3 regions of the Pseudobacillus sp. 179-B 2D1 NHS genome follow, and region 3 is predicted to be linked to each of the others. Evidence: riboswitches for the same ligand, from Rfam matches in the RefSeq annotation. Region 3 holds a riboswitch; each other region holds the start of a gene.
The links. A riboswitch is a leader RNA that binds a small molecule or an ion and turns the genes downstream of it on or off. The one in region 3 is predicted to bind cobalamin.
Positions count from the first base shown of each region.

Region 1: it holds a riboswitch for cobalamin, as region 3 does, so the genes downstream of both, ACH0BF_RS00495 ((2Fe-2S) ferredoxin domain-containing protein) here and ACH0BF_RS13135 (nitroreductase family protein) in region 3, are expected to answer to the same signal.
Region 2: it holds a riboswitch for cobalamin, as region 3 does, so the genes downstream of both, ACH0BF_RS11020 (ABC transporter substrate-binding protein) here and ACH0BF_RS13135 (nitroreductase family protein) in region 3, are expected to answer to the same signal.

Region 1 is NZ_JBIQDP010000001.1:73,824-78,377, forward strand. Features, by position in the region: gene ACH0BF_RS00485 (MerR family transcriptional regulator) at 1-140, shown strand, start outside; gene ACH0BF_RS00490 (GHMP family kinase ATP-binding protein) at 153-1,022, shown strand; cobalamin riboswitch at 1,132-1,321, shown strand; gene ACH0BF_RS00495 ((2Fe-2S) ferredoxin domain-containing protein) at 1,477-1,860, shown strand; gene cobJ (precorrin-3B C(17)-methyltransferase) at 1,880-3,466, shown strand; gene ACH0BF_RS00505 (sirohydrochlorin chelatase) at 3,481-4,389, shown strand; gene cobK (precorrin-6A reductase) at 4,386-4,554, shown strand, end outside.
Region 2 is NZ_JBIQDP010000009.1:63,013-67,566, forward strand. Features, by position in the region: gene bioD (dethiobiotin synthase) at 1-279, shown strand, start outside; gene bioA (adenosylmethionine--8-amino-7-oxononanoate transaminase) at 296-1,615, shown strand; gene ACH0BF_RS11015 (hypothetical protein) at 1,728-1,901, opposite strand; cobalamin riboswitch at 2,088-2,229, shown strand; gene ACH0BF_RS11020 (ABC transporter substrate-binding protein) at 2,365-3,339, shown strand; gene ACH0BF_RS11025 (FecCD family ABC transporter permease) at 3,302-4,363, shown strand; gene ACH0BF_RS11030 (adenosylcobinamide amidohydrolase) at 4,360-4,554, shown strand, end outside.
Region 3 is NZ_JBIQDP010000012.1:12,257-16,810, forward strand. Features, by position in the region: gene ACH0BF_RS13130 (class I SAM-dependent methyltransferase) at 197-1,051, opposite strand; gene ACH0BF_RS13135 (nitroreductase family protein) at 1,393-1,974, opposite strand; cobalamin riboswitch at 2,174-2,376, opposite strand; gene ACH0BF_RS13140 (DmpA family aminopeptidase) at 3,060-4,160, shown strand; gene ACH0BF_RS13145 (APC family permease) at 4,283-4,554, shown strand, end outside.

The DNA of each region.
Region 1 (4,554 bases), on a different contig from region 3:
ATCGGGAGCTGGAAGAAAAGTTTTGGCGTGTACGGAAATCAGCAGATAAATCAGGGCTTCTAAATTTATATCCTATTAAAAAAGAGGTGATCTGTTTTTTGGAGGACGCTATTTACTTATTTGAACAAGCACGTGAATGAGGTGGTTATATAGTGAAAAAAGGAGTTGGAAGATCCACCGGTACATTTGGCGAGCTTGCCCAGGGAGAAAAGAATGGTCAGCCGTTCCTATTTACGCTGCCTGTTCCCTTAACAAGCAAAGTATGGTTTGTTCCCACTCACTCTCCTGGTGTACGCAGTGACCATCCTTATAAGAGAAAAGCGATCTACGCTGCAGAGCTTGCATTGAAGAGAGCTGGGATGAGTGTAGGAGGAACATTATACTTTTCGTCACAAATTCCTGTCAGCAAAGGGATGGCAAGCAGCTCTGCGGATATAACTGCTGCCGTGCGCGCTGTCGCTATGAGTGTGGGGATAGACTTTACGGACTCAGCTATTGCAGAAATCGCTGCTGCTGTTGAACCGACAGATGGAGTTATGTATCAGGGCATCAATGCCGTGAACCAGAAAACAGGCGAACTGCTCTATTCTTATCCAAATTTCCCTGAGTTGTTTCTTATCGGTTATGACAGTGGGGGACGATTGAATACACAACAGTACTATAGGATGAAAGGTGAATATTCTGCTGCTGCAAAGCTGCAAATGGCTCAATTATTTGATGAAATGCATGACAGTCTCTTGTCCGGCAGTGTACCTGCCATTTTGTCTGCCGTCACGAAAAGCGCGAAGTTAAATGAGGAGCTGCTGCCTAAGCCTTTTTTCTCGTTGTTCGCTGAGCTGGCTAAAAGATTTGAATTGGGAGTCATTGTAGGTCACAGCGGGACCGTGATAGGCTTGCTGTGTCATAGATATGATCCTTCTTTTTTAGAAAAAATGTCTGCCGTCAAGCAGATCATTAAGCAGAAAACAGGCTGGAAGCCTTTCATTTCCGTTTCTGTACCTGCTTCATCTTCTTCTTCATAGTTCAACAAAAGAAACGTTGTGTAAAATTTCCCTTGTCAAATGAATGAAGAACCTGCTAATCTAATAAAAGAGTTTGAAATTTAGAAAAATCAGGATGACATACATAAAAATTGAATAATAAGAAGAGAGTGCCCGGGAGAGTCATTTCTGGGATAATAGGGAAATCGGTGAAAGTCCGATGCAGCCCCCGCTACTGTAAACGGTGATGAAATTGTCAACAGCCACTGGCGTAATGCCGGGAAGGGACAAGAGTAAGTGGACCCGTAAGCCAGGAGACCTGCTTTCTTCTTCGAACCATCATTCTTCGGAGGGAAGAACAGGATGACTGTATGGAACGGTGTCGGCGCATTCGGCATGATTACTCGTTCCTTGAGTAGCTTATATACGTAGCTCTTAGTCCTTAACTTCTTCTGAAGTTAAGGACTTTTTTATTTTCCAAAAAGGAGTGGGGAATGTGGCGACATGGGATTTAACAGAAATGAACCATCATGTATTCATTTGCAATGGTTCGAGCTGTATGCGAAAAGGCGGAGAAGAGGTCACGCAGACAATCAGGGAAGAAATAAAAAAACGGGAGCTTGATGTTCGGGTGCATACGACAAGAACAAGATGTAACGGCCGCTGTAAAGATGCTTGTGTCGTCATCGTTTACCCGGAAGGCACATGGTACCACGAGGTGGATGAACAGCTCGCAGAGAAAATTGTGGCTTCCCATCTCCAAGAAGGCCGGCCGGTTGAAGAAGCTGTCACGTACACTTATTACGAAAAAGGCATGATTCTTCAAAATGACCGTGTAACCGGTGTGGCCAAAGATAAAGAAAAGCAAACAGCCAAGTAAGCAGAGGAGGGCGAATAGAGTGAAGGGAAAATTATTGGTTGTCGGATTTGGACCGGGTAGCGCAGAGCACATTACAGAACGGGCCAAGGAAGCGCTAAAGGAAAGCGACTGTATTATCGGTTATAAAACATACGTCGATTTGATCGCGGACTTTATTGAGGGAAAAGAAATCATCAGCACCGGGATGTCAGAGGAAGTGAGCCGTGCACAGGCCGCTGTTAAATTAGCGGAAGAAGGAAAAACGGTGGCGGTCATTTCAAGCGGAGATGCCGGTGTCTATGGCATGGCAGGTCTTGTCTATGAAGTACTCGTTGAACAGGGTTGGAAAGAAGCGGACGGCGTGGGAGTAGAGATTGTACCGGGAATTTCGGCGATCAATTCCTGTGCTTCTCTTCTTGGGGCGCCGGTTATGCACGATGCTTGCACAATCAGCTTAAGTGACCATCTAACGCCGTGGGATTTGATTGCCAAGCGGATAGAAGCAGCAGGGACAGCTGATTTTGTCATCGCTTTATACAATCCAAAGAGCGGAAGAAGAACGAGACAAATTGCGGAAGCGCAGCGCATTTTATTAAAGCACCGTTCACCGGATACGCCAGTCGGCCTCGTCAAGAGCGCTTACCGGGAAAGAGAACAAGTGGTGATTACAGACTTGAAGAATATGCTGGATCATGATATCGGCATGCTGACGACCGTAATCATTGGCAATTCAACCACATTCCTTTACGACAACAAAATGATTACACCGAGGGGCTATCAGCGCAAATATACATTAACATCAGAAAAGCAGCCGCTAAAGCCGCACGAACGGTTGAAGCCGAAAAATGAGCCGTGGGCTCTTCATGGAGGGCAAGAGGAGAAAACAGACCTGTACAAGCTTGGAATGAAAGCGCTCCGCCTTTTAGATGGAAAAGACAAACAAGAGACAAGTCAGCCGCTGTTCAAGAGAAAAGTAGAATCCATTTTTGAAGTAGCTGTCAGCCCGGGAGTAGCGAATAAGGTGTTCTCGGCTGAGCAAATGCTCGTTCTTTCAAAAGCAGCCGGAGAAAAAGGGGCTATCGAATATACGCCTCATCACCAAGTAATTTTACGGGTGCCGACAGAAGATCCTCATCAAGTAACAGCTTCCTTAAAAGATGCCGGATTTTTGCTTTCACCTATTGGGGATGTTGCAACGGTGAAAGCCTGTGACTTCTGTGACGGAGAAAAGAAAGATGCAATTCCGTACGCTGAACTGCTTCATGAGAAATTTGACGGCTTAGAAATGCCGAAAGAACTAAAAATTGGATTGAATGGCTGCGGAATGGCCTGCTATGGAGCGGTGAAAGAGGATATCGGCATTGTATTTCGCAAAGGCAAATTTGATTTGTTTCTAGGGGCAAAGACAGTTGGACGTACGGCTCATGCTGGCCAGCCTGTTGCTGAAGGAGTCGAACCAGAGGCGCTCGTTCCGCTGCTGGAGGAGATTATTGCTGAATACAAAGAAAAAGGCCATCCAAATGAGCGATTCTTTAAATATTTTAAACGTGTAAAAAGAATTCAAAACTTTGACTATCGCGACATGGAACCAAAAATAAATCTTGAACCTGCACCATGTGGGGATTAAAGGAGCGGAAAAGTATGAAGGCAATTTTATTTGTCGGCCATGGAAGCCGGGACCCAGAAGGAAATGAACAAATCAGACAATTTATCGATCAGCTTGTCCCGGAGCTCGCAAAGAATGTAATCTATGAAACTTGTTTTTTAGAGTTTGAACGGCCGAACATTGCTAAAGGGATCGATACATGTATTGCAAAAGGAGCAACATCTGTTGCGCTTGTCCCGCTCATGCTGCTGCCAGCGGGCCATTCTAAAATCCATATTCCTCACGAGATCGACGAAGCGAAGGAGAAATACCCTGCCGTCCAATTTACTTACGGCAAACCAATTGGCATTCACTATGAAGCGGTGGATATTTGTAAAAACCGCGTGTTGGAAACGGGTGAATACAAAGAAGGATCAGACGAGCAGACGGCTGTTATCCTGCTTGGACGAGGTGGTAGCGATGCTGATGCGAACAGTGATTTGTTCAAAATTACCCGACTTTTATGGGAAAAGCTGCCTGTTCCCATCATCGAGACGGCCTTTATTGGCGTCACTTCACCAAGCTTGGAGGAAACAGTAGAGAAAACGATCCGTCTTGGCGCCGAAAAAGTGATCATTCTTCCCTACTTTCTGTTTACCGGTGTGTTAATCAAGCGCTTGGAGAGCATGACGGAACAATTTCGCCTCGCCTATCCAGGAGTTTCTTTCTCTCTGGCAGAATACTTTGGCTTTCATCCGAAGTTAAAAACTGTCATTAAAGACCGGGTGGAAGAAGTGCTGAAAGGCGAAGTGTATATGAATTGTGACACATGTCAATACCGTTTTGAGGCGATGGAGCACATTGATCATCACCATCACCATGATCATGATGATCATCACCACGACCATGATCACCACCATGAACATAGCCACGGAGAAGAAAGTGAGGCGGCAACAGTTAAATGATTTTCTTTTTAGCGGGAACAAGCGATGCACGGGAGCTTGCGGTCGCTTTGCAGCAGGATGGCTATCCGCTGATTGCCTCCGTCGTAACAGAGAATGCGGCGAAAGAGCTGAAGCAGGTAAATGTTCCGGCATTTGCCGGACGCATGGATGCAGAAGCAATGCAGG
Region 2 (4,554 bases), on a different contig from region 3:
AATCATACGATACTGACGATAGAAGCTATCCAAAAGAGAGGGTTGCCAATAACTGGAGTCGTATTTTCGAGTACAGTGCCCGGAGAGAAAAGCATAGAGCGGGATAACTTCCGGGTCATTCATGAACTGTCGGGACTGCCTATCATTGGACATATTCCATTTATAAAAGATATTGATTATTCTCTTAGGGAGAGCCGTTATCGTTCTGAAATTGTGAGGGATTGGAAGTTTGATAGACTGATGGAGGGGATTAACAGTGAATACAAAACGTTTATATGAAATTAGTCAAAAGCATATGTGGCTTCCTTTTACACAAATGAAGGATTACGAAGAAGCTCCCCTTATTATAGAGAGCGGCGAAGGTATCCGGCTAAGAGACATCCACGGCAATGAATATTTCGATGGCTATTCTTCCTTATGGCTAAATGTACACGGTCACCGACGTCCAGAAATTGATGAGGCGGTGAAAGAGCAGCTTGGACGAATTGCCCATTCAACCTTACTTGGGGCGGCAAATGTGCCATCCATTCAGTTGGCTGAGAAACTTATCCAGATTTCTCCGGAAAACTTAACACGCGTATTTTATTCGGACAGCGGAGCAGAGTCAGTGGAAATAGCCATAAAGATGGCGTACCAATATTGGCAAAATAAAGGCAGGACTGAAAAAACAAAGTTTGTCACATTGACAAACGGTTATCACGGCGATACAGTCGGTGCGATCAGCGTGGGCTCAATCGACATTTATCACCGCGTGTACAGCGCATTAATGTTCCATTCATTCGCCCTCCCCTTCCCGTCAGCAAAATGGCATCCTTCCGGCAATGAACAAACGGCTAAAGAAGATTCACTCTCAGAAATACATGACTTATTTGAAAAGAATCATGAACAGATCTCCGGACTAATTGTTGAGTCGATGGTACAGGGGGCGGGTGGTATGCACATCATGCCAGTCGGGTACTTAAAGGAGCTTGAACAGCTTTGTCGAAAGTTTAATGTGCTTTTTATTGTGGATGAGGTGGCGACTGGATTTGGGCGCACGGGAAAAATGTTCGCTGTGGAACATGAAGGTGTTTTGCCAGATATCATGACAATGGCAAAAGGAATTACCGGTGGATATTTACCGATTGCAGCTACATTAACAACAGAAGAAGTATACCAGGCATTTTACGGGGAATATACCGAAATGAAAACTTTTTTCCATGGACATTCTTATACGGGCAATCAGCTCGGCTGTGCAGCAGCTTTGGCCAATCTTGATATTTTCGAAAAAGAAGGGCTTGTTGAGCAAGCTGCTAAAAAAGCAGAATATGTTGAGAGGTTGATGGCTGAAATAAATGAACTGCCACACGTCGGTGAGATTCGACAGCTTGGTTTAATGTGCGGAATTGAACTAGTGAAAGATAAAAAGACCAAAGAACCTTTTCCGTTTGAAGAGAGAATGGCTTATCGGGCAACATTGCGAATGCGTGAATTGGGGATGCTGACGAGACCGCTTGGTGACACGATCGTTTTTATGCCGCCGCTAGCTTCCAGCTACGAGGAGCTGACTAAAATGCTTCAAATTATAAAGCAAGCCATTGTGGAAACGCTGAATGTGAAGGTTCATACTAAATAATAAAAAACATCCTCCCGTTCATCGGGATGGATGTTTTTATATAGTTCTGCTGGCAAACGATCTTGTTTTTAAACAGATGTTTGCTCGTATGTCATGTTGTCATTTTATTTGGCTATAAGTTACGGTCATGTGTTGAGTCGCGATCGTTTAAGTACGCGTCGTCTTCAGGAAGAGCGTCTATCCGGCTTGTATCAGAGGAGTCAAATGCCTGGCGAAGAAAGTAAACTAAAATAAGCGCAATGCAAAGCAGTAGGACAACTAACCCGATTAAAGTTGCAAGATTCATTTTAGCCGCTCCTTTCTTTTTATTTATCCTATTCCACTTTTGTCCTGTCTAAAACATAAAGGTCTTATATGATAAGAAAATTTATTTTCTGCAGAGAATAGAAACGAATTTTTAGAAAAGCTGCGAACCGTTTTAAAAATTTATGAAAGTAAAGTTTTTTTTGTGTATAATGAGGCTAAGCGGAAAACTACATATATTTAATCAGGTAAAGCTGAACAAAAAGCTTTTTAAAAGGGCAAGCTGGTGGAAATCCAGCGCGGTCCCGCCACTGTAAGTGAAATTTATTTATTTCACAAGCCAGAAAACCTGCCTGGTTTAGAGCACCAATAACCTACGCGGATAGGGTGGTGTAAAAGCGGCTTCCTGGTTCAATGTACCTGTTTGGCCCTTTTTCACTGCATCTCTCCATCGCGTAGAGGTGTTTTTTTGTGGATATTTTTAAGAAGCAAAGGGAGAGAAAGTCATGAACAAATTATCTCAGTACACATTATCCTTCGTACTGGCTGCTGGCCTGCTTGCCGGCTGCGGAACGGATAAAGCAGAAACTGGAAAAGAAGAAAAAGCAGATCAGCCAAAAGAGAGTCAACAAGCAGCCTTTCCGGTAACGATAAAGGATGCGGAAGGAAAAGATGTCGTTATTGAAGAAAAACCGAAACGAATTGTTTCTCTTATTCCGAGCAATACCGAAATTGCTTATAAACTCGATTTAGGTGATGAAATTGTCGGGGTATCAGACAACGACAATTACCCGAAAGAGGTGAACGCCAAAGAAAAAGTTGGCGGCATGGAGTATAACATTGAAAAAATCATTGGGCTTGATACGGATCTCGTATTGGCACATGGTTCCAGTGCCCACAACTCAAAAGAGGGATTGAAGCAACTGGAAGAAGCGGGAATCGATGTACTTGTCGTTAATGATGCCCAAAATTTTGATCAAGTATACGACTCAATTGAAATGATCGGCAAGGCGACAGGAACAACTGAAAAAGCAGAAGACGTAGTAGAAGAAATGAAAGACGGTCTATCAAAAATCGAGGAAAAAGCGAAAACTATTAAAAAAGAAGAAGAAAAAAGTGTATTTATTGAAGTATCACCGGCTCCAGACATTTTCACACCAGGAAAAAATACATTTATGCAGGAAATGCTTGATCTGATTCATGCGAAAAATGCCGCTGCCGATCAGAAGGGCTGGGTGCAAATGACAGAGGAAGCGATTATCAAGAAGAATCCTGACGTAATCATTACTACGCATGGCTACTACACAAAAAAACCGATTGAAGAGGTACTCAGCCGCAAAGGATGGGAAAACATGACTGCCGTTAAAAACAAGGATGTCCATGATGTGAATGCTGACCTCGTCAACCGAACAGGCCCGCGTCTTGTTGAAGGAGTAGAAGAACTTGCCGAAGCGATCTATCCAGATGTTTTTAAGAAATAAAAGCTCGGCTTACTTGTTAGTTTTGGCTTTTTTTATTACGGCTGTATTTGCAGGTATCTCGATCGGAACGATCCAAGTTCCGTTTCGGGATATCGCTTTCTTATTATCCCATCATTTTTTTGGAACGCCGCTTGAGGGAGTCGATTCCTCTTTTGATAACATCGTGTGGAAGATCAGATTTCCGAGAGTATTGTTGGCCGGTCTTATAGGAGCCTCTCTAGCGGTAGCGGGTGCTGCTTTTCAAGGGCTGCTGCGTAATCCTCTGGCAGACCCTTATACACTCGGTGTATCTTCGGGTGCTTCCGCAGGCGCTGTTATGGTGCTGTTTTTTAATATGCAGCTCCCTTGGCTTTCCGGATTTACCCTGCCCGTTGTTAGTATTGTGACTTCGATTATAACCATTTTCATCGTTGTTTTGTTCGCCCAGGCGATTGAACGGTCACTTAAAGTAGAAACTATCATTCTAACAGGGATTATTTTTAGCTCTTTTTTAGGTGCGTTGATCTCACTAATGATTGCTTTGACCGGTGAGGAATTGCGGCAAATTATCGGATGGCTGCTTGGGAGTGTATCAATGAGAGGCTGGGATTATATTCAACTTATTTTGCCCTTTTTTTTGGTGGGCACTTTACTGTTAATTATCCACTCGGCTGAATTAAATGCGATGTCGTTCGGCGAAGAGAAAGCCCAGCATTTAGGTGTGAATGTCCGTCGAAAAAAAATGATCGTGCTAGTTGCCGGCTCGGTATTAACAGGAGCAGCTGTAGCTGTTTCAGGAACTATTGGTTTCGTCGGATTGGTCATCCCTCATTTTATCCGCTTAATTTGGGGGCCGGATCACCGCCATTTACTGCCGCTGTCCATGCTTGCAGGCGCTGGCTTTTTAATTCTGGCTGATTTGGTAGCCCGCACAATTATTTCTCCGACTGAATTACCGATTGGTGTTATTACTTCTATTATTGGTGCACCGGTATTCGCTATCATTCTGCTTCGCAAGCACAGGAAAGGAAGGGGAACAGCATGATCGAGATAGAACAGCTTAGCGGCGGCTATGACGGCAAGCTTATCGTCCGTAAATTGTCTTTTTCTGTCCAAAAAGGAGAGCTTTTTGGCATCTTAGGTCCCAATGGAAGCGGCAAGACAACGCTGTTAAAAATGATAAGCGGCATTGTCCCTATAAGCAGTGGTTCCATAGAAATAGAAGGCAAAAAAATG
Region 3 (4,554 bases):
ATCATGTATTTATGCCTGTTTAATTATTTTGCCCACACTTTGAAGTGAATAAAACGCTGACTGATCAAAACGTAAACGATTATTACTGATTTACCCAAATTAAGATTTTGGCCAACGAGAAACCAAAATAACCGCTTGATTGAAGCATGGCACATCCGTATGATAAATGGATTTATTTTCCAGGATACACACCCCATCAAATGTTTACCGGCTTCCAATAAAGCAGCGCCGCATGAATGGTATAGGAATATTCATATTGCCCATTTTTCTCTACTACGTATCGGCTTAGCGCTTGCTCAACTTCTTGTTGATTATAGTCTCTTGTTAGAATTTTGCTGACGTTATCACGTATAAGAGCTTCAAACGATTCATATATACTCACGCGCGGGATCTCAATAATTCTACAATTGGCCATAATTCCAAGCTGATACAGAATATTTTGCAAATCAATATAATCCCTGCTTCTAAACTTTATGGAATAACCGTGTTCTCTATGTAAATCTATATAGTGAGGCTTTTCTGGACCGCTTGTCATACCCGCTATAACAAGCCGAGAGGCAGCCTGATTCATTTTAAGTAAAGCTTTATCGATATCGCGGATGCGATAATAACAGTTTATTCCAAACACTACATCACACGTTTGCTTAATGTTGAGCTGTTCCCATTTTTCATGTATAAAGCTTATATTGTTTAATTGCATCTTTTCGGTTTTATGTTTTAAAAAATCGATAATGCTTTGGGAAATATCAACGCATGTAAGCTGTTTGACATGTTCAGACACACAGAATGTATAATTACCCCAGCCGGGCCCAATCTCCAGTACATGATCACTTTCATGGAGCAGCTTCAACAGCTCTTCTCGGATGATGTGTGCATAAGCATTTGTATCGACTGTGCCATTTTGCTGCTTTTTTTCCAAAAAAGCGTTCCAAAAGGCATCTTCCGCTTCATCATTTATCATTCGGTTAGAAAGCGTTCCGTCCCACTCTTTCATATTTTCTTTCCATAAGTCAATGTAGTTACGTCCTAAAGATGTGCTTATACTATTCATCTATCCAATGCTCCTTCTTTTTGTATTTGCTTAGGTTATATAAAAAACAAAGGGTTATAAGCTCCTCAGCTTTTTATTCCGGATAACGTAAATTACTATCAAGGCTTGATCCACATATAAAAACTGTACATTTTCTGAAATGCCCTTTATAAAAAAGCATTTCTAACCATTGAAGAGGATAGAAATGCTTTTTTAAAGTAAAAGAAGACTCTTTCATCGTTCAAACAGATTTAAAAATAGCCTTCTTTTTCGCGTCTTTTATATCCGTCCCTTTATCCGTTAATCAAAGGTTTAACGATCCACATCAAGATCATAAAAAAGCAACCCAATTGAAACCCTTATTATTGACTTGTCCCCATCCAAATTGTTTTGTCTTCGAATGATGTGCGAATGGGCACTTTTACTTTCTTTAATGACTCAGGATCTGGATAGCCAATAAATAAATTACCCACTACCTTTTTATGCTCCGGGGATCCGATAAATCGATAAAGTCGTTCGTCATGTACAAGTCCTACGCCCCGCGTCCGCCATACAAAACCTAGCCCTAACTCATGAGCCGCCAGCCACATCGAATGGATCGCACAACAGACCGCAAACTCGTTGTCTTTTGTGGCGTCTTCATCATCAGGAATAACATCGCTCGTTACAATAATATGTAGTGGCGTATTCTGAACGACCTTTAAAGAGCTTTCAATGAGATTGGGCTTTGTAGGAAATCGCTCTTTTAAGTAATCTTCTGCTAGTTGGTTATACCTGCTCTTGGCTTCCCCTTTTACGACATAAAATGTCCACGGCTCTCTCATTCTATCGTTGGGTGCCCATGTAGCTGCTTCTAATAGCTTAAAGATTTTTTCATCCTCTACTTCGCGCCCATCATAATTACGGATCGCTCTTCGTTGCTGTAGATCTGTTAAAATAGTCATTTTCCATTCCTCTCCTTTAACTAAAAGTATTCCTGGCTATTCATATGAATGTTCTCTTACAGTGACCCAAAAAAGCAGCAATAAAAAAGCATTTAAACCTGTATAGTTTAAATGCTTACAAAAAAAGAGTGCATGCCCTTATATAAAACCCAGCCATTATCTTCTTTCCGTAAACACCTCCCTATATCCCGTAGGTCCATCTGTGCTCTTTAAATAGGCAGGTTTCCTGACTTATCTTCTACACAACCCGCGCCTTCCCACTTTTTCTTTTATAAAAGCAGTGACGTTATGCAGGTTGCTCTGAATTTACAGTGGCGGGAACCGTGTTGGATTTTCACCAAGCTTCCCTTTTAAGCTGTCCATCTTTAATATACGCACAGCACCTATTCAAAAAATATTCACTTTTCTACATATTACCACAAAACGATGCCGGCATGTTCACTAACCCTTTCCAGACATACTTTTCAGTTTACTCTTGTCCAAATGACGCCAACCTCTCCGCTCTCAAGCGTTCATAATTTACATACGGAAGAAGCTACAACTTTACTTTCGATATGGAGCAAGAGATAAGTTACTGAAGAACCTTCTTCAAGTAGGTTCATTGAAAGCATTTTATGAAAGTTTGTCATTACACTGTATGTTTAAACTGACAGTATGGTTGATAGAATGAAAGGCCCCATATTCGTATGATTAAAGGTCCATAGATGTAAGTTTAAACTAACATTACTTTTATATGGCATTTTTCAGTTAGTAGAAACACCTTGATTTAAAAGGGAATTTGAATCATTCATTGCGTGGAATGATTCTTGCTTTAACTCATTTAAGAGAAAAGATTGATAGCTGGCGATCATTGCCTTGTCATCTTAAATGTATGAAGGCCGCACTATATGGCACTAAAAATTTTAGTTAATACTGTCTGAAAGGAGGGTTTAATGAATTGCCGTCATTTTTCTTTTCCTTTGTTTTGTGCATTAGCAATACTTTTTGTGAATGTTTTAAAGTCTCCCTCCCCTAACTTAAAGGTGTAGAGGAGCACAAAAACTTTTTATACATGCCAAATAATCTGCTAGACAGGAGGAATACATATGTCCGCGAGAAAACGAGCACGTGATATTGGATTAGATTTTCCTGGTGTGCCGGGGCACTTTAATGCGATTACCGATGTTCCAGGTGTTAAGGTCGGCTATACAACGATTATAGAAGGAGAAGGTCCTGTTGTAATTGGGGAGGGCCCGATCCGTACGGGCGTAACGGCTATTTTGCCGCGAGGAACAAAGGAAAAGATGCAGCCTATTTGGGCCGGCACATACAGCTTAAATGGAAATGGCGAAATGACAGGAATGCATTGGGTAAATGACGGCGGCTATTTCTTAAGCCCGATCTGTCTTACGAATACACATTCTGTCGGCATGGCTCATCATGCCACAACCAAATGGATGATTGAGAAGTATAAAGAACAGTTCAGTGAGCATCACCTTTGGGCAATGCCAGTTATTGCAGAAACATATGATGGATTGTTAAACGACATTAATGGCCAGCATATCAAAGAGGAACATGTCCTATCAGCTATCCATTCAGCAAAGTCCGGGGCCATCGCTGAAGGCAATGTTGGTGGAGGAACTGGCATGATTTGTTATGAATTTAAAGGCGGAACGGGTACATCATCCCGCATAGTTGAACTAAATGGCGAACAGCATCATGTGGGAGTGTTAGTTCAAGCAAACTATGGTATCCGCGACTGGCTTACCGTTTTAGGTGTACCTGTTGGAAAACATTTAACTGAGCATAAAATCCTTTCTAAAGAGCAAGGCTCCATCATCGTTATTATCGGGACAGATATTCCGATGCTTCCCCATCAGCTTAAGCGCCTTGCAAAGCGGGCGGCGATTGGGATTGGCAGGAGCGGAAGCCCTGGCGGAAACAATTCCGGTGATATTTTCCTGGCCTTTTCAACAGCAAATGAAATGGATATCCCCCAACTTTCAGAAGACAAATTGACAATGACCTTTGTCAACGATGAGAGTTTTGATCCTATTTATGAAGCCGTCTGTCAATCTGTTGATGAATCAGTCATTAATGCGATGATCGCAGCCAAAACAATGTCTTTAGTGAAACCCTTTGGAAAGAAAGCTTATGCCATTGATCACGAAAAGTTGCTTAAAGTGATGAAGCAATATACCCGTTAAAGATACACATTTTTATCAAACATATATCAACTTTTTAAGTCCCAAGGCTATAGGGGCTGAAAAACACTAAAATTAGTCTGAATAGCCAAAAATATTTCAATAAACTACGAGGAGGCTATAACATGGATCATGTCAAAAATACAAAGAGTCATGCTGCACCACAATTAAATCGAACGTTAACTCTTTTTCCCTTGGTGTTTATGGGATTAGCCTATATGTCCCCGATGGCCGTATTTTCTCCCTATGGTATCGTTGCTCAAGGGACACAAGGAAGAGCGGCGGCTGCCTATTTAGTAGCGCTTATCATGGTTTTATTTACTGCCTATAGTTACGGAAAAATGGTAAAAGCCTTCCCTTCGTCTGGTTCCGCTTATACGTATGCTTCTAAAACAAT